DNA from 2 places in the Desulfocurvibacter africanus subsp. africanus DSM 2603 genome. Region 2 is predicted to be linked to the other one. Evidence: riboswitches for the same ligand, from Rfam matches in the RefSeq annotation. Region 2 holds a riboswitch; the other holds the start of a gene.
The links. Region 2 has a riboswitch for cobalamin ahead of H585_RS0110270 (sirohydrochlorin cobaltochelatase). Riboswitches for the same ligand answer to the same signal wherever they lie in the genome.

Region 1 (14,627 bases), on a different contig from region 2:
AGGGCGTAGATGATATCGCTGGACTGGCCCACGGGCAGCGTGGTCGAGTTGGTGTAATACGGCGTGCCGTTGCCCGAGGTCTGGATGTCCGCGTACAAGTTGCGGTCGATCTTGGCCAGCCGGTAGCTGGTGCCTTCGGCGGGCGTGGCTTCCAGGTTGTACAGGTTGCCGGTCTCTTCCTGGAAACGGCTGGTGACCTTGCGCAGGTGGTTCAAGGTGCGCTGCATGAGGCGGATGCCGGCCGGGGTTTCGATGCCCTTGCCCAGCAGGTTCAGGCAGGCCTCGTGGCCGCCCACCAGACCGATGGTCGAGAAGTGCGCCTTGAAGCCGTTCTTCAGGTAGCGCCTGGTCCAGGGGAACATGCCCCGCTCCAGGTTCTCGTTGACCATCTTGCGCTTGAACTCCAGGGAGTCCTTGGCCATCTCGGCGTACTGCTCCACCTGGTCGAGGAAATCCTCCTCGCCTTCGGACAGGTAGGCCAGCTTGGGCAGGTTGAGCGTGACCACGCCGATGGAGCCGGTCAGGTCGCCCGCGCCGAACAGTCCGCCGACCTTGTTGCGCAGTTCGCGCAGGTCCATCTGCAGGCGGCAGCACATGGAGCGCACGTCCTCGGGCTTGATGTCCGAGTTGATGAAGTTCTGGAAATAGGGCGCGCCGTACTTGGCGGTCATCTGCAGCAGCAGCTCGCCGATCTCCGTTTCCCAGGGAAAGTCGGAGGTGATGTTGTAGGTCGGGATGGGGAAGGAGAAGATGCGCTTATGGTAGTCGCCCGCCAGCATGACCTCCAGGAAGGCCTTGTTGATCCACTGCATCTCTTGCTCGTACTCGCCGTAGGTCGAGTCCTGGAGCTTGCCGCCGATGATGACGGCCTCGTTGGCGATGTGGTTCGGGCACTTGAGGTCGAAGGTCAGGTTGGTGAACGGGCTCTGGCCGCCCCAGCGCGAGGTCGTGTTCAGGTTGAACACGAACTTCTGCATCATCTGGAGCACGTCGTCGTAGTTCAGGTTGTCGTGGCGGATGAAGGGCGCAAGATAGGTATCCACGTTGTTGAAGGCCTGAGCGCCGGCCCACTCGTTCTGCAGCGTGCCCAGGAAATTGACCATCTGGCCCAGGATGGAATCGAAGTGGCGCGCGGGCCCGGCGCAGGAGCGACCCTCGAGGTTGAAGCCCTCGATGAGCAGATCGCGCAGGGACCAACCGGCGCAATAGCCGGCCAGACCAAAGGACAGATCGTGGATGTGGAAGTAGCCGTGCTCGTGGGCGGCGCGGATCTCCTCGGGATATTTCTCCAGGGCGTAGCGGGCCTGTATGGTGCCCGAGAGGTGCAGCATGAGCCCCTGGAAGGAGTGGGTCATGTTGGCGTTCTCGTTCACCCGCCAGTCAGCCTTGGTCAGATACTGGTCGATGGTCTCCGTGATGTCCAGGTAGGCCTGCTTGTGCGCGCGCAGCTCGCGGCGCTTCTCGCGGTACAGGACGTACTTCTTGGCCACGTCGTAGAGCCGGTTCTCCATGAGCACCAGTTCCACGGTATCCTGAATCTGTTCCTGCTCGGCAACGTCCAGGCCTTCGAGTTTCTTCTCAACCTTGCAGGCGAGCCTCTTGGACAGGATGGGGTCCTTGATGCCGCTGGCCTTGAGGGCTTTGAGAATGGCTTCGCCGATGCGGTCCGTGGACCACGTTTCCAGTCGTCCGTCCCTCTTGCGAATCTGTAGCGGCATACGTTCCCCCCGGAGCGATGTAGTTCTGAATAGTCAGGTTGAAGCCGGCCGGCAGGTAGCCGCGCGCGGTCTCCACGTCGGTTTCTGTGAGCAGCGGAACATGGGTAAGGCGGAACATGAAGGCTTCGGGATGCTGCTCGGCCAGCCCGAAAATGGACGAGAGCAGGGCCTTGGACGTGGCGGCCGAAACCGCGTCGCCCGTGAGTTGCGGATACAGCTCGAAGGGGCCCTTCACGTCCACGGAAAAGGCCTGGGCCAGGCCGCGATTGAGGATTTCGAGCAGCACGTCGGGACGCATGCCGTTGGTGTCCACCTTGACGGGCAGGCCGTAAGCCCGCAGGTCGTCCAGGAAGGGCAGCAGGCCCGGGTCGGCCATGGGCTCGCCGCCCGTGACCACGATGCCGTCCAGCCAGGCCGCGCGCTTTTTAAGAAAGCCGCGCACATCCGGGCCGAACAGCACTGGATGGCGCTCGGGCCGCCAAGCCAGACCAGCGTTGTGGCAGGTTGGGCAGCGCAGGTTGCATCCACCCATGAACAGGACGCAACTGGCGCGCCCCGGCCAGTCGCAAAGGCTCAAGGGCGTAAGCCCGCGCAGGTTGCCCCAGGCGTTCTTGTCTTTTTCCATAAGTATTATGAGCGGCGCAAAGCCGCGCTCCCTGACCGGCATCCGCGTGCCGGCCGCAGGTTGAGGTTGGCCTCGGGCAGGTCTTCTGGCTCGCCCAAATCGGTCGCCTTCCCGGAGTCGCGCTCCAGTGGCTCCATGACCGATCATCTTCGCGGGCTTACAGCGGCGGGACCGCTCCGGATTCGCACCGGATTCCCGTACAAGGCCCTCGCGGGCCACCCGAGGTATTCACAAATCCGCCCCCAGGCTCGAGGCGGGGGCGACATTCATGGTCGGAGGCCAATCTACCTCCACCAAAAAGATTTGTATAGTATCTGGACGGAAAAAATCATCCACACCATGCTATTCCAGCATCGACAGGCCTTTTTAACCGTCAACCCTCCAAGCCGACTTCCGGCCCGGATGTGCGTAAATGCAACAAGCGCACGAAATACATTAAATTTCTGCACATCAATGCGAAACAACTGCATTCATGCACACTTCACATATGCATTCCGACATGTTTTGCATTTTTGTTCTGTCCATTACACGTGGAATAGTCGCTCATCGAAACCGAGGCTGACTTACCAAACTCAGCGTCCAATGCGCCTAATGCTCCTGATCCGCTTGGCCAGCCTTCCCGCGCATGGCCGGCCATTGGCACTGCCTGCGAGCAGCTCACAAAAGTGTCATGCGGAAGTGGTCTCGCGGCTCCAGCCAACCTCGGGCTGATCCAGAAGTTATTAACCTTCTTCCGAACAGGCTTGCCTTTTCCCTTGCCACTGCTATTCTATACTAGCTAAGAACGAGTCGGGATGCCGAAGAGCCGATCAAGCAGCCGGCCCCGCGAAGCAGAGGTCCGCCTCTTGCGGCGCATGCAAGCTTGAAGAATTTTAGCAGCGCACGCGCAGCGGCCGTATAAGGAGAAGAATATGCACATGACCGAGGAGCGCGACCTGTTCGGTCGAGCCTGCCGCGAAGCCGGGCTCAAGCAGACGCCCCAGCGGATGGAGGTGTTCCGCGAGATCCTGGCCGCGCGGGATCACCCCACGGTGGAGGCGCTGCACGGGCGTATCCGCGAGCGCATGCCCAGCCTGTCCCTGGATACGGTCTACCGCACCCTGGCCGCCTTCGAGCGTTGCGGCCTGGTCTGCCGGGTGCGCTGCGCTTCAGGCGAGGCGCGCTACGACCAGGCTGTGCGGCCGCATCAACATATGGCCTGTACGGTCTGCGGCGTGGTAACGGATTTCTCATGGCCGGAGTACGAGGCCATGGACCTGCCCCGGTGCGTGAGCGAGTGGGGCCAGCCGAGCGTAGTGCATCTGGTTGTGGAAGGTGTATGCCAGGCCTGCACTGCTGGCCGGGAAGAAGATGCGAAAGAAAACGCTTGCGTATCTGCGGACTAATCGATAAATACTCCTTACGAGTTAGGTTTGATTCTTAATTACTGCAAACAACACACGTCACGCAGTCATCCCGTGACCATAAGGAGATCATCATGTCCAAGACCGAAGAGAACCTGATGGAAGCCTTTGCCGGTGAGTCCCAGGCCAACCGCAAGTATCTCGCCTACGCCAAGCAGGCCGACAAGGAAGGCCATCCGCAGGTGGCCAAGCTGTTCCGCGCCGCGGCCGAGGCCGAGACCGTGCACGCCCACGCCCACCTGCGCGTGCTGGGCGCCGTGAAGACCACGGCCGAGAACCTCAAGGACGCCGTGGCCGGCGAGACCCACGAGTTCAAGAGCATGTATCCCGGCATGATCGAGACGGCCAAGGCCGAAGGCAACAAGGCCGCCCTGCGCTCCTTCGAGTTCGCCAACACCGTGGAGAAGACCCACGCCGACCTGTACCAGAAGGCCCTGGAAAACCTGGGCAGCAACAAGGAAACGGACTACTGGGTCTGCTCCGTGTGCGGACACACCGTGGAAGACGAAGCGCCCGAGAAGTGTCCCGTCTGCCAGGCGGCCAAGAAGGCCTTCTTCAAGGTCGATTAGATATTTCCTCCCCTCGCCTCCCTTACACCGGAAAGGCCCGCTTCACGGCGGGCCTTTTCTGTTGGCAAGCTTAGCAGCTTTAAGCAAGACTTATGGTATCGCCAGAGTCATCCGTTGCACGGGCAACTAGGGCGCTGCATCCGACGACAGAAGCTAATTTGAGACATAGCGGCAACTATAGACTGATTCTATAATCCAGAAGGGGTTATGCCGCTCTTGTACAGCTCCAGGCTTTGCTCAAGCCTCACGGCTTCCTTGATATTGCCATTTCGATGGGCCAAATTAACAGCTTGTTGCCCGACTTCCACGGCCATGTCGAATAGACCTGTCATGGCGTACACACTAGCCAGCGTGTCCAAGGAAGCGCAATCCTCACCGAGGGTTAACTGCACAGCGATAACGGCATGGCTCAAGGCTTCCTCCATATTACGCAACTGAGGAGGATTTGCTGTTGCATAAGTGAAAGCCAAGTTATTGTGAGCTTTTGACAACTTAGGATCGATACGGATCGCCATTATATAATCCTGAATAGCTTTCTGATGATTGCCTAGGATGTCATAGGTCAAACCCCGGTTGTAATACACTTCGCTATTGTCGGATTCGAGCTCAACTGCTTTACTAAAGTCGGTGAGCGCTTGCTGGTGCTGGCCCATTCTTGCATGGGTCAATCCGCGATTATTATATGTTCTACCCAGCCTTGGGTTGATCTTGATGGCTTTACTGTAGTCTGAGAGGGCCTGCTGGTATTTTTCTATTTTACTATATGTGCCACCCCTATTGCTATACGCCCAAGCAAGCATGGGATCAATAAGAATTGCTTCATTATAGTCAGCAATAGCCTTTAGGTATTCACCAAGCTCATGATAAGCAAGCCCGCGATTGTTATATGCTAATGCATATTTTGGATTATATTTTATTGCTGTATTAAACATCTCAATTGCATGAACATATTCTTTTTTAACATAGTGGTAATGGCCGATGCTTACGTATGGATGTGGATTGCCAGGATCAAGGAAGATTGCCTTATTCCAATCAGCTATAGCCTGCTCGCTTTCGCCAATCTCAAAATATGAATTTCCCCGATCACTATACACCAATGATGAATATGGGTTTATAATTATAGACATATCAAAATTTACAATAGATTTGTAATATTCTCTGACATACGCGTAGGCAAGACCACGGCAATAATATGCATACGCCATTTCTAACTTGTTCAACTCTGGAACTTTTAAACATTCAGTAAAAAGATGAATTCCACGACCGGAATATAGTTCTTTTTCTGCCTGTAGGCATATGTCTTCCTCAAATATGGCAGCGGTGGAGTGCGTGCCCAGCACGAGTAATAATAATAACGCAAGTGTACAAATCCGCATATCACCTCTCACCCAGCCGACATCAAACTCATTGACACCAAATTGCACTAATCTACCTTTATCTAACCCATGAAAAGCTCCTAAACTTATTTAAACTAGTCTTGGCAGCAATGACTATTATAATAAATTGTTATGTGCATCATTATGGTTCTGCATAGGCATCCAAAGTGCCTTCTGATGTCGAGATACACCTCCTTTAATATGTACTTCTGATTGCGGATGAGCTGAATCGGGGCGATCGAAAGTATACACTGAAGTTGTCAGCGTTTATTATGAATAGCCTTGCCGTAGCAGATAGGCCCATGATGTGACTATGGCGGGGAAGATTCGAAAATGTGAGGGCCGGCTTCTTTCTTTATCAGCTATAATTTCCGCTGCCTGAGCAGCTCCAGATAAGCTTCCGGCGGCAGGGGCTTGCTGAAGTAGTAGCCCTGGTACTCGTCGCAGCGCAGGCCCAGGATGAAGTTAAGCTGCTGGAGGGTTTCCACGCCTTCGGCGATGACCTTGAGGTTCAGGCTCTGGGCCATGGAAATGATGGTCGTGGTGATGGCGATGTCGCTCGGGTCCGTGGGGATGCCGCGGATGAAGGACTGGTCGATCTTGAGCGCGCCCAGGGGGAAGTGCTTGAGGTAGGCCAGGGACGAGTAGCCGGTGCCGAAGTCGTCGATGGCCACGGCCAGGCCCATTTCCCGGAGCCGCCGCAGCGTGGCCATGGTCTGGTCAATGTCCTGCACGAGGGAGCTTTCCGTGATCTCCAGCTCCAACAGGCGGCTGTCGAAGCCAGTGCGCTGCAGCACGCGCTCCACCATGCCTACCAGATCCTTCTGGCGAAACTGGCGCGGGGATAGGTTCACGGACACGTACTGTTCCGGAAAACCCGCATCCTGAAAAGCCCTGACTCGGCGACAGGCCTGTTCCAGGATCTGCTCACCCAGCGGCAGGATGAGGCCGGTCTCCTCGGCCAGGGGAATGAACTCGCCGGGAGAGATGACCGTGCCGTCGGGCTTGATCCAGCGCGCCAGAGCCTCGGAGCCCACCACCGAGCCGTTTCGCAGGCCCACGCGCGGCTGGAACCAGGGCTGGATATCGCCGCGCTCCAGGGCCTTGCGCAGCTCGCCTTCCATGGTCATGCGCCGCACGGCGCGCTCGTTGAGGGCCGAAGTATAGAGCTGGAAAGTGTTGCGGCCCTTCTCCTTGGCCCGGTACATGGCCATGTCCGCGTTCTTGATGAGCGTCTCGGCGTCATCGCCGTCGTCGGGATACAGGGCGATGCCCACGGAAGGCGTGACCGTCAGCGCGTGACCCTTGATGTGGAATGGGACGCGAAAAGCCTCCAGCAGGCGCATGGCCGTGGCGATGGCCAGGTTCTCGCTCTCCAGGGCCTCGACAAGGATCACGAACTCGTCGCCGCCCAGGCGAGCCACCGTGTCATCGTCGCGCATGACCTCCTTGAGCCGCGCGGCCACGGCCTGCAGCAGCAGGTCGCCCAGCGGATGGCCCAGGCTGTCGTTGATGTGCTTGAAATTGTCCACGTCCATGAACAGAAGGGCCACTTTCTGCCCCGAGCGGGCCATGTGCGTCAGGGACGTGGCGAGGCGATCCTTGAGCAGCAGGCGGTTGGGCAGGCCCGTGAGCACATCGTGATGAGCCTGGTGCCTGACCTTCTCCTGGCTGGCCTTGATCTCGGTGATGTCGTGGAACACGGCCACATAGCGCTGGAGCTTGCCCTGGCCGTCGCGCACCGAGCTGATGGACAGCCATTCGGGATAGACCTCGCCGTTCTTGCGCCGGTTCCAGATCTCGCCTTCCCACTGCCCGTGGTTGATCAGCGCCTGCCACATGGCCTTGTAGAAGGCATGGTCGTGCAGATGCGACTTGAGGATGCTCGGAGTCTGGCCCAAGGCCTCCTCGGCAGTGTAGCCCGTTATCTTGCTGAAGGCGGGGTTCACGAAGAGGATGCGCGCGTGAGAGTCGGTGACGGTGATGCCCTCGATGGCGTTCCGATAGACCTCGTCGGCCACCAGCCGCTCGTGTTCAGCCGCGCGCATACACGTTTCGTCATCAGCGCGGCGGCGGAGGACTCCGACCACATTGCCGTTCTCGCGCAGCAGGACGAGCGTGAAGGCCACGCACAAGCCATCGCGGGACACGAGGTGGACCGTGTCACGCGCTTGGCCGTCGGCCGCCAACCTGCCGAGCAGGCCTTGCAGGATGCCCGCGTCCCCTTCGGGCACGAGCTGGTCAAGATTCACACCCTCGGCGTGTGGCCCTTCCCGCCCCAGGAAGCGGCTCAAGAACGCGCCGTCCTCGATTGGCCCAAGATTTCCGTCCGCATCCAAGCTACACGTGAAATGGGCGTCGGCCAGGGCGATGAGGGCCTCGCGCAAATGAATATGCTCTTGTATTGTCTCGTCCATGTGTAAAATCCGACAGCATCAACACGCGCCAAGCCCGGTAGTCGGCGTGCCGCTGCGTCATGTGCGAAGTGGCGTTTGCCCTGGATTGGAATCAGGAATGGTGGTCGATGTCAATATACGTGCGGGTGGTGCGCTCCACGAGTTTGCGTTGCACCAAGCGGATGATGCGTTGCCGCAATGGAGGGATCAACAGACAGAATCCGACCGCATCGGTCAAGAAACCCGGCGTGAGCAGGAGCACACCGGCCAGAAGGATGAGCGCGCCGCTGACCAGCTCGCCCGCGGGCGCCACGCCCCGGCTCATGTTCTCGCGCATGCGCTCAATGGTCCTGAGTCCCTGCGATTTACTCAGGTAGGCTCCCAGGGCCGCGGTGGCCAACACCAGCGCAATGGTCCAGACCGGCCCCAAGCGCTGGCCCACGGCCAGGAGCAGGTACAATTCCAAGAGCGGGATGGCGGCGAAGAGAATAATAAGCCTGAACAGCATGTCGGCATTCCTTGGGCAATAATGTATCCCTTTGGCACGTATCGGGCCTGGGAACCCTGGTCAAGCGGAATCGGCGCTTGCGGCAGAAGGAGAAAGCATGGTCGAGGAGAGTAAGGACAGAGAAAGCACGGTCGGCCTGCCGCCCGGCACCATGCGGTACATAGGGCCGCAAAAGACCTTCCGTCCCAGAGCCGAGTTGGTGCACTACAGCGAGGGCAAGGCCACGGTGCTCGACGCCACGGACGTGTGCCCGCCCTTGCCTGCCGGCGGTGTGATCTGGATGCGCATGCGCGGACTGCACGACGAGGGCCTGGTCAAACGCGTGGGCGAGGCGTTCTCCTTGTCGCCCATGCTCCTGGAGGATGTGCTCAACACGGGCCAGCGCTCCAAGATCGAGGAACACGAGGATTGCCTGTTCATCGTGCTCAAGTCCCTGAGCTACGAGCCCGGCCCGACCGGCAAGGGCGAAGTAAGAGAGGAGCAGGTCAGCCTCGTCCTGGGCGATAACTACGTGCTTTCCTTCTCCGAGGGCGAGAACGGCCTGTTCGAGCCTATCTTGCAGCGGCTGGTCAAAGGCAGGAGCAAGGCGCATCGGTTGGAAGCCGACTACCTCTTTCTCATGCTCGTGGATACGGCCATCGACCACACGTTCCTGGCCCTGACCCGGCTGGGCGACGAGATCGAGGACATGGAGGAGCAGCTCATCGAGGAAAGCCTGCGCGCCGATCTGGCCGGCATATACCGCCTGCGCCGAGCCGTGCTGGCCATGAGCCGCTCCCTGTGGCCCCTGCGCGAAGTCGTCTCCATCCTGCGCAAGCCCGACCCGACCTTCATACGCGAGGAAAACCTCGTCTTCGTGCGCGACATATACGATCAGGGCATGCAGGCCGTCGAGACGCTGGAGGCCTTCCGCCAAGCGTTGACGGACATGATCGAGATCACCATGTCCTCCGTGACCATGCGCACCAACGAGGTCATGAAGGTGCTGACCACCGTGGCTACCATCTTCATCCCGCTGACCTTCATTACCGGCCTGTACGGCATGAACTTCGCGCACATGCCCGAGCTGGGCTGGCGCTACGGCTACTATGCCGCCTTGGCGCTCATGGCGCTGGTGGCCGGAGGCATGATCCTGTACTTCAAGCGCAAGGACTGGTTCTAAAGGTCAACCCCACCGCGGAGGAAAGCATGCTGCTCAAGGAATCCGAGGCCAAGTTCAAGTACTGTCCCCTGCTCAAGACCCACGACGACAAGCTCAAGTTCTGTCAGGCGGCCATGTGCATGATGTGGCGCCCGGCCGGCGAGGGGCAGGAAGGCCTGGGCTACTGCGGCCTGGCTGGCGCGCCCGTGCAGGTCATGGCCGTGCTGCGTGAGAGACGCAGCAAAGAAGAGTAAGCGGGTTGACATCACCCCTCAGGGGGTTATTCCTGGCATACATCCAAAAACTGGCGGCGCACCCGGCTTCCCGCCGGGGAGGATCGGGCGTGCCGCACGGCCTCCATCCTGCGATTACGCTGGATGACAAGATGCCAGGAAACCAACCCCTTGAGGGATCATGCGTATACTCATAATCGAGGACGATCCGGTCAGCGCCCTGTACATGCGGGAAACCCTGGCCGAATTCGGCCAAGCCGACCTGGCCGAGGACGGCCGCAAGGGTCTGCGAGCCTTCGAGCGAGCCCTGTCCAAACACCAGCCCTATGACGTGCTTTTCGTCGATCTCATGATGCCCCGCATGGACGGCCACCAGACCCTGGAAAAAATCCGCGCCCTGGAGAACGCCCTGAAGCTGGCGCCCCAGCAGCGGGTCAAGGCCATCGTGGTCAGCGCGTCCGAGGACCAGCGCCATGTGACGCGAGCCTTTTTCCGTGGCGAGGCCGTGGCCTACCTCAACAAGCCCGTGACCCGCGAGCGCGTGGCCGAGGAGCTGCATCGTTTCGGCCTGGCCTGAGTCGACTCGCTCCACCAAGGCCGCTTGCCCGGCAGGCGAGCGGACCTAGCCTCCACGTCTGGCAAACCTCTCTTCACCAATTCCGCCTTTAGTCGCCCCTCCAGGGTTCCCGTTTCCTGTCCAAGGGGGTAGGCTGGTCCATGGCCCGGCGCATGCCTGGCGCAACCAGCCGTAAACCGGCGTAAAAGCAGGTGGGAGGCAGCATGGCCATCAACCGACGTGACTTCCTGACCCTATCTGCCACGGGAATGGCCGCGGGCTTGGCGGCCTCGAGCGCTTTCGGCGCGGGGCCGGCCGCCGGTTCCAATCCCAACCTTGGTTCCGGAGCGGACTCGCCAAGCGCACCACCCCAGACCGTCCGCAAGGGCGACATGGTCTATCGCCGCTTCGGCGACAAGGACGAACTCATCTCGCTCCTCGGTCTCGGCGGCCACCACATCGGGCGCATCAAGGACGATCAGGACAGCATCCGCCTCATGCGCGCGGCCATCGACAACGGCATCACCTTCATGGACAACTGCTGGGACTACCATGACGGCCGCAGCGAAGAACTCATGGGCAAGGCCCTGCAGGACGGCTATCGCGATAGGGTCTTCCTCATGACCAAGTTCGACGGCCGCGACAGAAAGACAGCCGCCAGCCAGATGGAGGAATCCCTGCGCCGCCTGCGCACGGACCGCATCGACCTCATGCAGGTGCACGAGGTCATCCGCCCGCACGACCCGGATCTTGTTTTCTCCGAGGGCGGAGCCATGGAGGCGCTGCTGGAGTTCCAGAAAGCCGGCAAGGTCCGCTACATCGGCTTCACCGGCCACAAGGACCCCTTCGTGCACCGGCGCATGCTGGAAATGGCCGCCGAGCGCGGGGTGCGCTTCGACGCGGTGCAGATGCCGCTCAACGTCCTGGACGCGCACTTCCGCAGCTTCCAGCATGAAGTGCTGCCGCTGCTCGTGCGCAACGGCATCGCCCCTTTGGGCATGAAGCCCTTGGCCCAGGCCTACATTCTCAAGACCAAAACAGCCTCGGCCACGGAATGCCTGCACTACGCCATGAGCCTGCCCACATCCACGGTCATCACGGGTATCGAGAGCATGGAAATCCTGCAACAGGCCTTGCAGGCGGCCAGGAGCTTCAAGCCCATGAGCCGGGAGCAGCTCGCCGAACTTCTGTCCCGCACGCAACAGGTGGCCATGAGCGGCCGTTACGAGCCGTTCAAGACCACTTTCGAGTTCGACGGCACGGCCAAGCACCAGGAATGGCTAGGCAATGTCGGAGTATGAAGAATCGGGAAGGGCGTTGCCTGCCAGAGCGGCTCGTTCCTTCCCGAACACCACCCGCCAGAGCCCCTATCTGAAACAAGGCGACCCCCTGGACCTGCGCAACTTGTGCGCTGGCCGCCCAGGTGGTGCGGATAACTGGCGCAAGCGGCCGCAAGCCGGGAGAAACGACATGTGCTCCACGCAACGCCCGACTCTCAAGGCCACTCTGGACAATCTGCGCCAGCCCATGCCGCTGCGCGAGAAGCTGCGGCTCATCGCGCGCAACTTCTCGCTGCGTTTCAGCAAGCGCCAGGCCTGCTGCGGCCATCCGGGGCAGCCCGGCTGCTGACAATAGGGAATGTGCGCCCCGGTCGGGGCGCAAGGCTTGCCTTCTGGATCAGGCGTCTTCGAGGGTCAGGTATTCGGCCAGGATGGTCTTGATGCCGAAACCGGGAAAATTGATGCGGTATTTCCCGGGCGCGGCCTCGGCGATGATCTTGCCCCGGCCGTAGACGCGGTGCGTGCAGAAGCCGAGCTTGGTGTTGCGGATGCCGTTGCTGTTCGCCTGCGCATCGCCGCCAGCGGCGAATTCCGGCGCAGCTGAGCGGACGGAACCGGACGGCCGCCCGAAGGCCTGGTCCAGAGCCTGTCTACGGCCCATGGGCGCTCCGCCCCCGGCGCGGGCCAAGCCGCCCGAGAAGTTCTCCCGCCACTCCTCATAGCTGGACGGCTCCATCTCCAGCACGAAGGGGCTGGGCCGGGTCGGCTCGCTGCGCTCCAGACCGCGCATATAGACCGTCTCGGGCACGAACAGGGCCAGAAAATCCTTGGCCCGCGTGCAAGCCACGTACATGAGCCGGCGCTCCTCGTCCAAATCCTCTGGCCGCTGCATGGCCTTGCGCGAAGGGAAGCGGTCCTCCACCAAATCCAGCATGAGCACGGCCTTCCACTCCAGACCCTTGGCCGAGTGGATGGTGGACAGCACCAACGCGTCGTGAGCCGCTTCGCGGCTGTTGTCCTCGGGATTCTCCAGGGTCAGGTCGCCCAGGAAGGCCTCCAAGTCAGGGTAGTTGGCTGCGATGCGCGCCAGCTGTTCCAGGCCTTGCTGCCGCCTGGGATAATCATCCGGGTAGTCGCGGATGAGGATAGGCCCGTACCAGGCCATGACCTCGTCAAGCGCTGCCAGGGGAGCGGGCCGTCTGGCGCGCAGGCCGTCCAGCAGCCCGAACAGCTCGGTCAACTCGGGGAAGCGTTTGCGCGTCTTGGCCACGTGGGCCTCGTTGCCGGAGATGACCGCCTCGAACAGGCCTTGGGCGGTCTTGGGCCCCACGCCTTTGACATGCTTGAATACGCGCTGCCACGCAGGCAGATCCGAAGGATTGACCACCAGGCGCAGGTAGGCCAGGGCGTCCTTGATATGCGCGGCCTCGGAAAAACGGATGCCCCCATACTTCTGGAAGCGGATGCCCAGCTTGCTGAGCTGCACCTCCAGCCCATAGGACTGGTAGCCGGCGCGGAAGAGCACTGCTATCTCGTGCAGGGCGTACTTCTTCTGCAAATCGGCGATGAGCGACATGGCGATCTGGTGCTGGGTGGCGTCGCTCAGGGTGCGCACGAGCATCGGCTTGGGGCCGTCCTCGCGCTCGGTGAACAGATGCTTGTCGAACTTGTGGGCCGCGTGGCGCAGCACCTCGTTGGCCAGGTCCAGGATGGGCTGCGTGGAGCGGTAGTTCTGCTCCAGCCGTATGACCAAAGCTCCCGGGTACTCCTTGGGGAAGCGCAGGATGTTGGCCACGCTGGCGCCGCGGAAGGCGTAGATCGACTGGGCGTCGTCGCCCACGGCCATGACGTTGCCCTGTAGGCCGGCCATGAGCTTGACCAGCCGGGCCTGGACCTTGTTCGTGTCCTGGTACTCGTCCACCATGATGTAGCGGAAACGCTCGCGCAGCCGCTCGCGCACATCCTCCCGCTCCGTCAGCAGCCGCTCGAAGACGAACAGCAAATCATCATAATCCAGGAGCCCGTGGCGCTGCTTGATGGCCTGGTAGCCCTTGGCCATGTTGCCCAGGATTTCCAGGTAGGGCATCAGGTGGAAGGACTCCTGCTGCAGCACGCTCTCCAGATCCGTCTCCTTGTTGCGCGACTTGCCGATCAGCTCCAGGATGGTCTCCTTCTTGGGGAAGGAGCGCTCGGTGCGCCCGAGGCCCAGGGAGTCCTTGGCCTGGCCGAGGACATCCAGTGCGTCGGCGCGGTCCATGACCGTGAAGCCGCTCTTCAGATCGAAAAGCTGCGCATGCCGCCTGAGCTGGGCGTAGGCGAAGGAATGGAACGTGCCGCCGCTGACCCCGGTCAGCCCATGGTCAAGCAGCAGCGAGGCTCGCGCCAGCATTTCCTGGGCGGCCTTGCGCGTGAAGGTCAGCAGCAGGATGGATTCGGGCTGCACGCCCTGCTCCACCAAGTGGGCCAGACGATAGACGATGGTGCGCGTTTTGCCGCTGCCGGCGCCGGCGATGACCAGCACCGGCCCCTCAAGAGCCTGCACGGCCTCGCACTGGGCCGGATTCAATTCCCGCGTGAAGTCGATTGGCATTACTTTCCGATGCAGAAGGTGTCGAAGACGGCGTTCAGCACATCCTGGGGAGCTATCTCGCCGGTGATTTCGCCAAGGCGCATGCAGGCAGTCTCCAGCCGCACGCTCAACAGATCGTAGGGCACAGCGGCCTCGATGTCGAGAGCCAGGGCCTCAAGCTCGTCCAGAGCCTGGCACATGGCCTGAGCCTGCCGCACGTTGGGGGCCAGCTCGCCGGCCTGCGGCTCGCCGC
Region 2 (14,627 bases):
GCTTGAGGTACGGATCATCGAATGGCCAGCCGCCGTAGCGTTTGCAGGTAGTCGTCGAGGATCCTGGCGTGATCGAAGACCATGGGCTCGGGCCATTTGCCCGGCGCGAATACCTCGACGCCTGCCGCGTCATCCCCGGCCTTGAGCTCCGTCGGATCGACGGCAACGGCGGTGAACACGGTGGAGATGGTGTGCAGCCTGGGATCCCTCGCCGGGTCGGAGTAGACGCCGAAAAGGCCCGTCAGCTCAACGCGCAGGCCGGTTTCTTCCCTGGCTTCGCGCACGGCCGCCTGCTCCGCGGTTTCGCCATAGTCGATGAAGCCCCCCGGCAGCGCCCATCCATGCGGTTCGTTGCGGCGCTTGACCAGGACCACGCCGCGACCAGGGATCATGATTATGATGTCCACCGTGGGTGTCGGATTACGATAAGACATGAAATACTCTCCTACCGCACCAATCTGGCGCGGCTTGACCTCGTTTCAAGCCGATCCTAAACTTTTTCAGCCAACCACCGTCGGCAGCGCGGTGCGCACAGCCATATTCGCGCATGCCTTGCGCCGTTACCATCCACATGGCATCGCTCAACCTTCACATAAAACATTACGCTACCTCATTAGGATAAATGCATAAGCATGACAACATCATAATCGTTCATCGCGGAGCGCTCGGAGATTTTTTCCTGGCTTGGCCCGCCCTGCGGCAACTCCGCCTGGGCCTGCCGCATCAGCCGGCGTACTGGCATGGCCGATCCGATCGGCTGCCCTGGCTTGCGCCGCTCGGTATCCAGCCTTGCCCAGCCCCTCTCGCCGCCGCCGTGGAATCCCTGCATCCGGGCGGACCATGGCCAGCGGCCCTGGAGCGCAGCCTTGTCGCCTGGTTCGGCCTGGCAGCTACCGCGCCGATGCAGGACGAAAGGCTCTGGTATCTGCAAGGCCTGCGCTCGGTCGACGTGCAAGCAGCAACCGTCTCCGTTTGCCAAAGCTATAGCCTGCAATTGGAAGGAAAGGGAATACGCCGGGCGGAAGGCTGGAAAAATGGCTGGCGGCAGGCCTTGCCCGCCTGGGATGGACCGGGAGCGAAACGCCTGGCCCTGCTCTTTTCCGGAGCCGGACACAGGCTAAAGCAATGGCCGCTGGTCAAATTTCTTGAACTGGCTCACAGGCTGGAAGAGCTGGGCTTATCCCCCTTGTTCGTGCTCGGCCCGGCCGAAGTCGAGCGGGGTCTCGATACGGACGGCAAACCCTCCGTGCGGCTTGAAGACCCGCTTCATCTGCAAGATTTGCTGCTCTCGACCCGAGTGGCGATCGGCAACGACTGCGGCCCCATGCACCTGGCAGGCAGGCTCGGCGTGCCTGGCGTGGCCGTGTTCGGGCCGACCTCGCGCACCATGTGGGCTCCCGAGGGCATCACGGCCCTGGCCGCACCGTCCGATCTGGCCCCCTGCCGTCCGTGCACCCTGACGACCCACGACCTGCGCTGCCAGGACCCCATCTGCCTGCGGGCGATCAGCGTGGATATGGTCATGCACGCCGTGGAGGATTCTCTTTAGAGCATTTTGCTTTTGAAATGCTCTGCAAGCCATGCGTCGGCATGGCTTGTCGCCCCGCAGGCGTAGGCGGAATGTAATTCCGCCGTCAACGCCGAAGGGAGCGTCTGAAATGCAAAATGCTTTAGAGGCTTGTGGGAATGAGAATGCTGCCGACCCTTGGACCAGAGGGCCTGTCCTTTGGAGAGGCGGCTGGCGGAAACGCCGCCAGTCTTACCGGAGATCCAGCCAGAGATAGGGGCATTGACCGATTGCAGGTCCCTAAAAATGAAACCGGCTCCATGGGGACCATCCCCATGGAGCCGGCTTCCGCAAAAAAAGGAAGGATGACTGATTCCCTTCTAGCAACTCGCGGGCCAAACTTCGTACCGCAGGTTGGTTTCTGCGTAGTAGGCTGAATCAGTGACCCTTTTGATCGATACTATGCCCGGAACGGCCAGATATTCCGGCCAGATTGGTTCAAATATTTAAACCCCAAAAGCGCAAAGTCCGAACCAGGGCTTCGAGCCGGTACAATTCTTTTTACTCGCCTGGCCCGCGCAGCCGGAAGCCTGCCTGCTCCAGGGCCTGCTCGGGCACTGCCCCGATACGCAAGACCTCCAACCGGCAGCATCCCAGCAGGCGCACCACCGTGGAAGCCGCCCCGCCCGAAGGCCAGGGGTGCTCAAGCACGGCGGCATCCACCTCCGCCAGCAAGGCCGGATCAAGATCCTCCGGCCTGGCAGCCGCCGGCCGGCCACTCAGGTTGGCGCTGGTGGCGATGAGCGGCGCGCCCGACTCCAAACAAAGAGCCGCGGCCGTGGCATGGGCGGTCCAGCGCAGGGAGGTCAGCCCTTCTGCATCCTTCACCTGCGGAGCCAGGTCCCGGCGCGCCGGCACGATGATGGACAAGGGGCCGGGCCAGAAGAGGTCCGCCAGACGCGCGAAGTCGGAGTCCTCCAGTTCAGTGACCAGGCCGACCTGCTCCCGCGAGCCCACCACCAGCGGCAGTGGTTTGCCCTCGGGCCGGCCCTTGAGCCGGCACACGCGCGCGGCAGCCTCGGGCAGGAAGGCGCTGCCCCCCAGCCCGTACAAGGTCTCGGTGGGATAGATCACCACTCCGCCCCGCTTGATGGCTTCAATCGCTGCGTGAAAGCTGGTCATGCGTTGTTCCTGGATCGCCGGAGACATGCCCGAGGCAGGCTTTGCGTTCGCCCGGACTTTCGCCAGCCGGACTGTCCGTGCACGATGATTTCCGGTCCATGAGTTCCGGCGGGAATGCCAGGCCTCGAAACCTTGGCCAACTGCCCCGTGGGCATGGGCTCGGGTAAACAAGCCTAGCGGCTGACCCAATCCTTTTCCAGGAGCGCAAGCTCCTCGGGGCTCAGGCTGGCCTTGTCGTACATGCCCTTGGCCCAGCGCTGACGCCAGGCCTCGTACAGGATGATCGCCGCGGCCACAGAGACGTTCAGACTCTGCACCATGCCCATCATGGGAATATAGATTTCGCCGTCGGCCACCTGCGCGAGCTCGGGGCTCGCTCCGTTGTGCTCGTTGCCCAGGATGACCGCCGTCGGCGCGCTCAAGTCCCAGGCCGTAAGCGGCTTGGCCCGCTCGCTGAAGCCCGTGGCCAGGACCTGGAAGTTCTGGTCCTTGAGCCCCCTGTACATCGAGGTCGCATCGGAGTGGCGCGTGCGCATGACCCACTTACGCGCCGAGGCCGAAGACTTCTGGCCCAGGACTGGGAAGGCGCTCGTGGTGTAATACAGGTGCACGCTCGGCACGCCGAAGGCGTCGCAGCTGCGCAATATGGCCGAGACGTTGTGCGGGTCGTGCACATTGTCGATGACCAGCGTCAATCCCTTCTGCCGCCTGGCCAGCACCTGGCGGATGCGGGCCAATCTTTCGTCGGTTATGCAGTAGCGCATGGAGGCCTTTTAGAGACGCGCACGGCAAAAGGCAAGCGATGCCGCGCCTTGACCGGTTAAGACTGAGGCAGTATAGCCGGAACTTATTCGCGGCGCGCCATGCGCTTAATTGGGAATCCGGTGCGAGTCCGGAGCGGTCCCGCCGCTGTAAGCCCTGATCACCTGACCTCCACGATCATGCCTTGGGTCAACCATGCCACTGCCTGCGGGCGGGAAGGCGGCCCAAGGTGGGGCGAGCCAGAAGACCAACCGCGAAACGGCCCAAGGTAAAGGGATCAACGGCAACGGGGGCTTTGCCGAGGTCCGCACATGCGAAGGCCCTTCCGCATTTGGCGGCACAGGGTCTTTTCCATCTCACGCCCCCTCCTCATCGAAGGAGGACCCATGCGCATCCATCAACGTCTCTCAGCATTCCTATCCATCTGCCTCCTGGCCCTGCTCCTCGGCCTCCAGGCCGATCCAGCCCAGGCCCATGGCAAGACCAATGTCGAACCCAAAATCGGCATCCTGCTCGTGACCTTCGGCACCAGCGTGCCCGAGGCGCGCAAGGCCTATGCAACCATCGAATCCAAGGTCAAGGCCGCCTACCCAGGCGTTGAATTGCGCTGGGCCTACACGTCCCGCCAGATCCGCCACAAGGTCGCCACGGAGGAAGGCCTGCGCAACGCCTCGCCCGCCGGAGCTCTGGGCCGCATGCTCGACGACGGTTTCACCCACGTGGCCGTGCAGTCGCTGCACGTCATCCCCGGGCAGGAGTTCAACGACCTGACCGCCATCGTCGCGGCCTTCGGCTCCATGCCCAAGAGCTTCGAGCGCATCGTGCTCGGTCCGCCGCTGCTGTCCGGTCCCGAGGCCATGCAAGCCCTGGCCAAGGCCGTGCTGGCTTCCGTGCCCGGCCTTGGCAACCGCGAGGCCCTGGTGCTCGTGGGCCACGGCACCCACCATCTGGCCTCGGCCTTCTACCCGGCCATGCAGTACTACCTGCAGCAGGAGTCGGAGCGCGCCTTCGTGGGCACCATAGAAAGCTCTCCGTCCATGCAGGATGTCCTGGCCGACCTCGCCAAGCGCAAGATCGCCAAGGCCTACCTCGTGCCATTCCTGACCGTGGCCGGCGACCATGCCCGCAACGACATCGCCGGCAACGAGCCGGATTCCTGGAAATCGCAACTCAAGGCCAAGGGCATCGCTTGCCAGCCCGTCATGCGCGGTCTGGCCGAGGACCCCGCCGTGGTGGACATCTGGGTCGACCAGCTTGGCCTCAGCCTGAAAGCTCTGCGCGACGAACCCAAGGATAATGGATAACAGACTGAACATGGACGCTTCAGCCGCAAAACCAACATTGCGCGGCCAAACGCTTACAACGCCCAGGGCCAGGCTCTCGCTTCGCTGGGGAGCCTTCATGGGCCTGGCCCTGGCGTTGGTCCTGTCCATTCCCGCGGCCTGCGCCGTGGGGCCGCTGGACATCGGCTTTTCCCAGGCGGCGCAGGCTCTGTTGGACCTGTTCCGTTCCGTGCCCCTGACGGATGAGACCACGCGCGTGGTGGTCGTGGACCTGCGCCTCAGCCGCACGCTGCTGGCCGCTGCCGTGGGCGCAGGCCTGGCCGTGTCCGGCGCGGTGTTCCAGGGCATCCTGCAAAATCCCCTGGCCGACCCGTTCACCGTGGGCGTGAGCACGGGCGCGGCTTTCGGTGCATCCACGGCCATCTTCCTCGGCCTGTCGGCCGGGCTGCCGCTCATGGGCATGCCCTTCTTCTCGGACATGGGCCTGCTGCCCCTGGCCGGACTGGCCGGCGGCCTGGCTGCGCTGGCCATCGTCATCCTCCTGGGCCGTTCGGGCGGGACGCTGCGCCGCGAAACCCTGGTGCTGGCCGGCATCGTGGTCTCCACCTTCCTCTCGGCGCTCATCGCCCTGCTCAAGGCCCTGGACGAGGAATCGGTCACGAGCATCGTGTTCTGGATCATGGGCAGCTTCCAAGGGCGCGGCTGGATCCATTTAATCCTGTTTCTGCCCTATTTCTTGCTGGGCGCGGCGCTCATCGCCCTGCGCTCCCGCGAACTGGACATTCTGTCCCTGGGCGAGGTCCAGGCTCGTCAACTCGGCGTTGACGCGGCCCGCACGCGCACGCTGCTGCTCACCGCCGCCAGCCTCATCACCGCAGCCTCGGTTTCCGTGGCCGGGGTTATCGGCTTCGCCGGGCTGGTAGTGCCGCATGTAGTGCGCCTGCTCGTGGGCGGCGAGCACCGGCCGCTGCTGGCCTTCTCGGCCCTGGCCGGGGCATTGGCCCTGATCTGGGCCGACACCCTGGCGCGCAGCGTGCTGCACGGCGGGGCCGAACTGCCCGTGGGCGTGGTCACGGCGCTCCTGGGCGGGCCGTTCTTCGCCCTGCTCCTGCGCCGCCGGGCAAAAGAGTGGCGGCAATGATCCGCCTGGAGAACGCCACATGCGGCTATCCCGGCCCCGGCGGCCGGACAGTGCTGCACAACATCGACCTGCACGTGCATCGGGGATTGGTCACGGGCCTGCTCGGCCCCAACGGCAGCGGCAAATCCACGCTGCTGCTGACCATGGCCGGAGTGCTGCCCCTGCACAACGGCTGCCTGGAGATCGACGGCCACAACGCGGCCGGCCTGAAATCCAGGCAACGCGCACGCCTCGTGTGCAGCGTGCCCCAGTCCGCCGAGCCGCCGCAGGCCCTGGCCTGTTTGTCCGTGGTGCTCATGGGCCGCTATCCGTACCTGTCCTTTCTGGGCACGTACGGACCCGAAGACCGCGAGGCAGCCCTGGCGGCCATGGCTCAGACCGCGACTTTAAATTTCGAGCAACGCCCAGCCGATCAGCTCTCGGGCGGTGAATTCCGCCGCGTGCTGCTGGCCCGCGCCCTGGCCCAGGGCTCCGCGCTCATGCTTCTGGACGAGGCCACGGCCGGCCTGGACATGGCGCGTGCCGTGGAGGCCATGGACCTGCTCAAGGCCAGGGCGCGCCAAGGACTGACCGTATTGGCGGCCATCCACGACCTGAATTTGGCCGCGCTCTACTGCGACCGGCTGATCCTGCTGAAAAACGGCGGCGTGCTGGCCGAGGGACCAACGCACGAGGTCTTTCGCCCGGAACTGCTGCGGGAACTGTATGACACCAATATCGTTGTCGCCCCACACCCCGTCACCGGCGCGCCCCAGGCGCACCTGGTGCCCGGTGAGTAAGAGGGAAGAGAATGCAGGGAGGGCGCTGCCCTCCCCGCACCCCACCCGCCAGGGGGATGATCCCCCTGGACCCCACGTTTCTCGCCGGTCTGATGCCAGCGGAGGAACCGCTGGCATCAGACCGGCTCGGGGCTGGATTGCACACACGGTTTTGATCCCCACCCCGTGGGAGCGGCTTTTTCGCCGTTTCGGCGGAAAAGCAGCTCCCACACATCGGGGGGTCTGGGGGAGTCGTTACTCCCCCAGCCGCCGGAGGCATATTCTCTTCGCTTTAATCTTGGCCATTGTACTGCTGACGGCACCGGCGGCTTGGGCTGGGCCGGTCATCGTGGACGACCTGGGGCAGCGGGTGGAGCTGGCAGCGCCGGCGCGGCGAGTGATCCCGCTATATAGCGGCCTGGGCGAGATTGTTTCGGCCATGGGCTTGGGCGAACGCCTCGTGGCCCGCACCAATGTGGATAACTGGCCGACCGAAGCCCTGGCCAGGCCTTCCATTGGCACGCACATGCGCCCCAACATGGAGTTGATGCTGGGACTCAAGCCCGACCTGGTGTTGCAGCTTGCTGGCCGCGATGCGGCGCTGCAATCCGTGGAGGCAGTGCGCAACCACGACATCCCCGTGGCGGTCTTTGTCATCGACGATTTCGCCTCGCTCTTCACGGCCATGGAGCGCATTGGCATACTGCTGGGCGCGGAGGATGCGGCAAGGCAGGAAACCGCCCGCATCCAGGCCAGACTGGCGGCAGTGGATAAAGCCGTGGAAGGCGTGCAGCGCCCATCGGTTTTTTTCGAGGTGCGCTATCCCAACCTGCTGGCCGCGGGCAAGGATTCCATGGTCTCGGAAATCATCCGCCGCGCAGGCGGCGAGAACGTCGTAGCGCAGGGCAAAAAGCTCGTGCGCCTGAGCGAGGAAGTCCTGGTCGGTCTGAATCCCGAAGTCTATCTGGTGCAACAAGGCCCCATGAATCCCGCGCCGCCACACCCGTCCGGCCGCAGCCATTTCCGTACTCTGGCCGCCGTGCGTTCCGGCCGCGTGCTCATGGTGGACGAGGCCCTATACTCCCGGCCCGGTCCACGCAGTGTGCAGGCCGTGGAAGAACTTGCCACCTTCCTGCACCCGGACCGTTTCCCCAAACCATCTAGCAACAAAGACAGCAAGTGAGCACAAGCAAAGGCCTTCTCCATGCAGTGGGCGTTGGTCCCGGCGATCCGGACCTGATAACTCTCAAGGCCATCCGCGCCCTTAATGCGGCCGACGTGGTTTTCGCCGCGGCCTCGCCCAAGAACGACCATTCCCTGGCCCTGTCCATCGCCGCCGCGCATCTCAAGCCGAGCGTGCCCGTGGTGCGCCTAGACTTTCCTATGACTCGCGATGCCGAAGTGCTGTCGCGAGCCTGGGAAACCAACGCCCGCACGGTGCTGGAAGCCCTGAATGCCGGCAAGGATGCAGTCTTCCTGACTCTGGGCGATCCCATGACCTACTCCACCTGCGGCTACCTGCTGCGCACCCTGCGCGAAATGGACCCGGCCGCGCGTGTGGAGATCGTGCCCGGCGTGACCTCCTACCAGGCCGCCGCAGCCCTGGCCGGGCAAACCCTGGCCGAGTCGGGCGAAAGCTTCATCGTCCTGTCCGGCATTCGCGACGCCGAGGATTTGCAGCGCGGCCTGGAAGTGGCCGAGAACGCAGTGATTCTCAAAGCTTACCGCAACTTCCCGGCCATCACGCAGGCCCTGCGACGCACGGGTGCGCAGGATTCGGCCCTGCTGGTCAGCCAATGCGGCCTGCCGGGCCAGTCCGTGCACCGAGGCCTGGACCAGTGCCCCGAACAGCCGCCCTACCTTTCGCTGCTGTTGGTCAAACGCGGCAAGTCCTAGGCGGCTTCAAAAGGCGGATATGGCCCGGCGGTTGTAGACTTGTGGTTCCCAACTGCCGGAGCTTGACCGTGTCTTTGTCGCTGCACACCGACAAATCAACCATCATGGGTGAATAAAAACGATCGGGCCAGCCGGTTCCTCTGGCTGGCCCGAAAATTCGCGGGTCCAGGGCCGCGTCGGCCCTGGTGGGTGAGGGTTCGGGAGAGGGCAAAGCCCTCTCCCGGTTATTCGCTTGGCGAGCTTAAACGCTACGCAATAGTTCAGTCAGGGTCTGCGCAAAAGCATCCAGGTCGGCACGGTCGATGGTCAGGGCCGGCAGAAGCCGGAGCACCTTGTCCTGGGTCAGGTTGCACACGAAACCCTGATCCAGCAGGCTCTTCCAGATCCCCGCACCGGGGAAGTCCAGCTCGATGCCGATCATCAGCCCCATGCCGCGCACCTCACGGACCTTGCCGGGGCAGGCCTTGGCCATGTCGCGGAACAGGCCCTGGGCGTAGCTGCCCAGCTCGGCGGCGCGCTCGTCCAGCCGATCGCGCTGCATGATCTCCACGACCTTGTCGGCCGCGGCCGCCACCAACGCGCCGCCGCCGAAGGTAGTGGCGTGGGTGCCTGGGACGAAACCGCAGGCGATCTCGGACGAGGCCATCATGGCGCCCATGGGCAGGCCGTTGGCCAAGGCCTTGGCCGTGGTGAAGATGTCGGGCGTCAGGTCGAAGTGCTGATGGGCCCAGAAGCGGCCCGTGCGGCACAGGCCCGCCTGCACCTCATCGACCATGAACAGCACGCCGCGCTCGCGGCAAAGCCGCTGGACGGCCTGGGCGTATTCGGCGGCCATGGGTCGGATGCCGCCCTCGCCTTGGACGATCTCCACGAGCACGCCGGCCGTGCGCTCGTTGATGGTGGCCGCCAGGGCTTCAATGTCGCCCCAGGGCGCGGTGACGAATCCTCCGGGCATGGGCTCGAAGCCCTGCTTGAACTTGGCCTGGCCCGTGGCCGCGACCATGGCCAGGGTTCGGCCGTGAAAGGAGCCCGAGAGTGTGACAATTTCGTACGCGTCGCGTCCGCGCACCGTGCGCATGGCCCGCCGGGCCAGCTTGCAGGCGGCTTCGTTGGCTTCGGCCCCAGAGTTGCAAAAGAACACGCGACCGGCCGTGCAGGTGGACAGCAGCCGCTCGGCCAGGGCCACCTGCTCCTGCTGGTAGAAAAGGTTGCTCACGTGAATGAGCTTGTCGGCCTGGGCCTTTATGACCTCCACCACCTCGGGGTGGCCGTGGCCTAAGCTGGTCACGGCGATGCCCGAGAGCAGGTCCACGTACTCGCGACCGTCCAGGTCCCACAGACGGCTGCCCTTGGCTCTGGCCACGGCCAAGGGATAGCGGCCGTAGGTGGAGCAGACGGCTGCGTTGTCGCGGGCCTTGAGGGTCTCGAAAGTGCTGCTCATGGCGCATGCCTCCATCAGAGTGTTCCAGTATGGCCGAAGCCGCCCGAACCACGCCGGGTCGACGTCAGCTCGTCCACGATGCTCAGGCGCGCGGCGAAGTATGGAAGGAAGAGGAGCTGCGCCATGCGCTCGCCGCGCGCGATTCTGCGCTCCTCGCCCGAGGTGTTCAGCAGCCAGACCGTGACTTCGCCGCGATAGTCCGGGTCGATGACGCCAACGCCCTGGGCCACGGAGAGTCCGTCGCGCGCGCCCAGGCCGCTGCGCGAGAAAACGAAGCCGGCCAGGCCGGGCTGCTCGATTTCGATGGCCAAGCCCGCAGGCACGGCCGCGCGGCCACCGGCCGGTATGATCAGCTCGGGCTCGTCGATGCACGCGCGCAGGTCCAGGCCGGCCGAGCACTCCGTGGCGTAGGCCAGGGCATGCTCCCGCCAGACGGAGTGAAGGAACTTGACCTTGACTCCTACCGTGGGGCAACGTGATGGATTCGGCGAGCTGTGCGGCATTGGGCGGGCTCCTTGGCTGGGCCGGATGGCGATAAACCACAGATCCGGCGCGAAACCGGGAACGCATGGCAATAGGCCAGGGTTGTGTAAAATGCAAGCCATCGCGGCTAGTTCCGGCGCAGCCTTGCCTTTTTTACCCGCCGCTGGCAGAAAACGATACAATTGAAATGGCGAATCTTCGCTGACAGTTTGGCAAAACAAGCAGGCCGCCAGACCCATGAGAACTGAAACTCTGACATAACAGCGGCAGCGCATAATATTTTTCCGAGGAGTCGATAATGCGTCCACTTCGTTCCTTCAGCGTGGTAGCCAAGCTCCCGCCGAATCTTGCCCCCATGTGGGAACTGGCCTACAATTTCCTGTTCTCCTGGAACGACCAGATCGCCGATCTGTTCTCCCAGATCGACCAGCGCCTGTGGCGCGAGAGCGACGGCAACCCCGTGGCCTTCCTGAACAGCCTGCCCCAGATGACCTTGGACATACTGGCTCAGGACCGCTTCTTCCTTGCGCGGCTGAATGACCTGCTCGCCTCCCTGCGCCAGTACGTGGCCAAGGACCAGCCGACCATCAACTTCCCGCATAAGGCCGAGGACAAGCCGGTGGTGGCCTATTTCAGCGCCGAGTACGGCCTGGACCTGTCGCTGCCCGTATACTCCGGCGGCCTTGGCATCCTGGCCGGCGACCACCTCAAGTCCGCCAGCGACCTGAACGTCCCCCTGGTGGCCGTGGGTCTGTGCTACCAGCAGGGCTATTTCCGCCAATACCTCACGCCCGACGGCTGGCAGCAGGAGCGTTATCCGACTTACGATTTCGAGCAGTTGCCCATATCCCCGGTTCAGGACCAGGCTGGCCACCCCGTGCTCATTGAAGTGGATCTGCTGGGCGAAAAACTCAGGGCGCGCATCTGGAAAGCCCAGGTCGGCCGCGTTTCCCTGTACCTGCTGGACTCGAATATCGGCGATAATCCGCCGCATCTGCGCGGCGTCACGGCCCGGCTGTACGGCGGGGACCTGGAGATGCGCCTGCGCCAGGAGATCCTGCTCGGCGTCGGCGGCATCCGCGCCCTGTGGGCCATGGGCCTGGAGCCCAAGGTCATCCATATGAACGAGGGCCACTCGGCCTTCGCCGGCCTGGAACGCATCCGGGTGTTCATGAGCCAGCATAGCCTGTCCTTCGAGGCGGCCATGGAACTGGTGGCCTCCTCCTCGGTCTTCACCACGCATACGCCGGTGCCAGCGGGCAATGACCGCTTCCCGCCCGAGCTCATGCAGCGCTACTTCGATCCCTACGCGCGCCAGATCGGCCTGGCCTGGAAGGTCTTCATGGCCCTGGGCCGCGAGGACCCGCGCGACGACGGCGAGTTCTTCTGCATGACCGTGCTGGCTTTGCGGCTGTCGCGCTTCAGCAACGGCGTGAGCAAGCTGCACGGTCATGTGTCGCGAAACATGTGGAAGCGCGTCTGGCCCCAGTACCCGGTGGAGGACGTGCCCATCGGAGCCATCACCAACGGCGTGCACATGCCCACCTGGGTGGCCTACGACATGGCCCTGCTCTACGACCGCTATCTGGGACCGACTTGGAAGGAGGACCCGGACTGCGACCGCGTGTTCAAGCTGGCCGATACCATTCCCGAATCGGAGCTGTGGCGCACCCATGAACGCCTGCGCGAGCGGCTTATCGATTACGTGCGCTACCGCCTGCGCGAACAGCTCAAGCGCAAGGGCGCGCGGGCCAAGGAACTCGAGGCCGCGGACAGCGTGCTCAATCCCCAGGCCCTGACCATATGCTTCGCCCGCCGGTTCGCCACCTATAAGCGCGCCAACCTGCTGTTGCAGGACAGGGAGCGGCTGCTGCGCATCCTGAACGACAGCGAGCAGCCCGTGCAGATGGTCTTCGCCGGCAAGGCCCACCCTCACGACAACGAGGGCAAGAAGATCATCCAGCAGATCGTGCAGCTCTGCCGCATGCCAGAGCTGCGCAACAAGCTCGTGTTCATCGAGGACTACGACATGATCCTGGCCAAGCACCTGGTCCAGGGTGGCGACGTGTGGCTCAACAACCCGCGTAGGCCTCTGGAGGCCTGCGGCACCAGCGGCATGAAGGCCATGGCCAACGGCATGCTCAACCTGAGCGTGCTGGACGGCTGGTGGGACGAGGCTTACCAGCCGGACAACAGCGTGGGCTTCGCCATCGGCAAGGGCGAGGAGTACGACGACCTGGCCTACCAGGATTTCGTGGAGAGCCAGACTTTGTACAATGTGCTTGAGACCGAGGTCATCCCGGACTTCTACGACCGCGCCCACGACAGCCTGCCGCGCAACTGGATCAAGCGCATGAAGAAGGCCCTGGTGGAGCTTGGCCCGGTGTTCAATGCCCATCGCATGGTCGAGGAGTACAGCTGGCGCACGTACGCGCCGGCCTACGAGAACTACAAGCGGCTGGTGCGCGACAATTTCCAGCCGGCCAAGGACCTGGCAGCCTGGCGTATGGATCTCATGACCAAGTGGAGCCAGATCCGCATTCGCAACGTGCGCGCCGCGGCCGGGGACCAGATCCACGTCAAGCAGCCGCTGGTGGTGGAGGCCGAGATATTCCTGGACGGCCTGCGGCCCGAGGACATCCAGGCCGAAATCTACGCCGGCCCGTTGACCCAGGACGGCCAGTTCGCCCAGCGCACCACCACGATCATGCGCAACGAAGGCCTTGCCCAGGACGGCTGGCATCTCTACCGAGGCCAGACCATGCCGGGCGAGGCCGGACGCTTCGGCTTCACCATGCGCATCCTGCCGCATCATCCGTTGCTGCTGGATCCGCATTCATTGGGGCTTATCCGCTGGGTGGACGCACAGTAGAGCCTGAAACGAATCCGATCACGGGCGGGGCCGCAGGGCCCCGCCTTTTTTTGCGCCTTCCGGATAGAGCATTTTGCTTTTGAAAATGCTCTGCAAGCCATGCGTCGGCATGGCTTGCCGCCGCGTAGGCGTAGGCGCAATTCACTTGCGCCGTCAACGCCGGAGCGGGCGTCTTAAAAGCAATCTGCTCTAAAAAAGAACGAAAGTGGGCGAGCAAGATTTGCTACGGGTTGTTCGCCAGGCTCTCTTCCCGCAAGCCGGACAACTCACCTGCCTAGCTTTTTCATCATCTCACGATTGAAGGCCGGTATGTCGTTCGGGTTGCGCGAGAACACGTAATTGCCTTCCACCACGACCTCCTGGTCCTTGACCGTGGCTCCGGCCTTTTTCAACTCAGGCTGCACTTCGCTGTAGGCCGTGGCTGTCTTGCCCTGCATAAGGCCGGCCGAGATGAGGATCTGCGGGCCGTGGCAAATGGCCGCGATGGGCTTGTGCTTGGCGTCGAAGGCTTTTGCAATCTCCTGCACTTCCTTGATGTCGCGCAGCTTGGACGGCGCCTTGCCGCCAGGCAGAAAGAGCAGGTCGTAGCCGTCCAGGCCGTCCATGGAGATGTCCTTGACGCCCAAGTTGGCCTCCACCTCGTAGCCGTGCTTGCCCTTGACCTTGCCTTTGCTGGGCGCGGCCACGTCCACCTGTAGGCCCTCCTCTTTGAGCCGGTACATGGGCGCCAGCAGTTCGGTATCCTCGAATTCGTCGGCGGTAATTATGAGCACCTTCTTGCCGGATACGGCCATGGTTAACCTCCTGGGGTTTGGGATAACTCGAGTGATCAGCCCTAGTTTATCCCATAGCGGCTGCCATCAGGCAACCCGGCCATTGGATTTGAATCGCACTGATCATCCCGAGAGCATGAAATTTGGTATTCTTCAGATACGTTCAAAAAACCAAGCTGACGTAGTAATCTTCATTATCAGGCCAGCTAATATCGAGTTTTCCTCTATCTTGAGACAAGACCTGGCCTTGACGACTTCCGTCTCGGTGCGAGTCTACATATATATTTTAATGACTTAAGAGCTAATGAACAGGCTGTGACATTTTCAGCAAATAGAGGTTAATAAGTCTAGTCATTAAGGTACATTTTTTACAATGTCTTGCTCTTTACCTGCTTTAGCCATTCAGATTATACCCACTCCAGCCACCCAAAAGCGCAATTTTTTTTCGCTTGATAAGCGGAAAACCCCATGCGTGCATGCAATAGCATTCATGCATTCCACTCATGACTAAAATGAGTGGGCAATCAGT

Region 1: linked by a shared signal. The riboswitch ahead of H585_RS22565 (radical SAM protein) and the one ahead of H585_RS0110270 (sirohydrochlorin cobaltochelatase) in region 2 are both predicted to bind cobalamin.

Annotation. Positions count from the first base shown of each region.
Region 1 covers NZ_AULZ01000017.1:94,680-109,306, forward strand. The annotation lists gene H585_RS0112735 (ribonucleoside triphosphate reductase) at 1-1,685, opposite strand, end outside; gene H585_RS22565 (radical SAM protein) at 1,579-2,385, opposite strand; cobalamin riboswitch at 2,402-2,581, opposite strand; gene H585_RS0112745 (Fur family transcriptional regulator) at 3,255-3,728, shown strand; gene H585_RS0112750 (rubrerythrin family protein) at 3,821-4,315, shown strand; gene H585_RS22570 (tetratricopeptide repeat protein) at 4,504-5,739, opposite strand; gene H585_RS0112765 (putative bifunctional diguanylate cyclase/phosphodiesterase) at 6,054-8,108, opposite strand; gene H585_RS0112770 (FxsA family protein) at 8,200-8,595, opposite strand; gene corA (magnesium/cobalt transporter CorA) at 8,693-9,757, shown strand; gene H585_RS0112780 (hypothetical protein) at 9,784-9,990, shown strand; gene H585_RS0112785 (response regulator) at 10,151-10,546, shown strand; gene H585_RS0112795 (aldo/keto reductase) at 10,750-11,826, shown strand; gene H585_RS23415 (hypothetical protein) at 11,813-12,154, shown strand; gene H585_RS0112805 (ATP-dependent helicase) at 12,203-14,395, opposite strand; gene mnmE (tRNA uridine-5-carboxymethylaminomethyl(34) synthesis GTPase MnmE) at 14,395-14,627, opposite strand, start outside.
Region 2 covers NZ_AULZ01000013.1:73,821-88,447, reverse strand. The annotation lists gene H585_RS0110290 (NUDIX domain-containing protein) at 15-434, opposite strand; gene H585_RS0110285 (glycosyltransferase family 9 protein) at 623-1,549, shown strand; gene H585_RS0110280 (L-threonylcarbamoyladenylate synthase) at 2,069-2,689, opposite strand; gene H585_RS0110275 (TrmH family RNA methyltransferase) at 2,863-3,453, opposite strand; cobalamin riboswitch at 3,527-3,721, shown strand; gene H585_RS0110270 (sirohydrochlorin cobaltochelatase) at 3,838-4,755, shown strand; gene H585_RS0110265 (FecCD family ABC transporter permease) at 4,853-5,875, shown strand; gene H585_RS0110260 (ABC transporter ATP-binding protein) at 5,872-6,654, shown strand; gene H585_RS0110255 (ABC transporter substrate-binding protein) at 6,932-7,816, shown strand; gene cobI (precorrin-2 C(20)-methyltransferase) at 7,813-8,529, shown strand; gene H585_RS0110245 (aspartate aminotransferase family protein) at 8,771-9,970, opposite strand; gene dut (dUTP diphosphatase) at 9,985-10,473, opposite strand; gene glgP (alpha-glucan family phosphorylase) at 10,752-13,325, shown strand; gene H585_RS0110225 (type 1 glutamine amidotransferase domain-containing protein) at 13,592-14,119, opposite strand.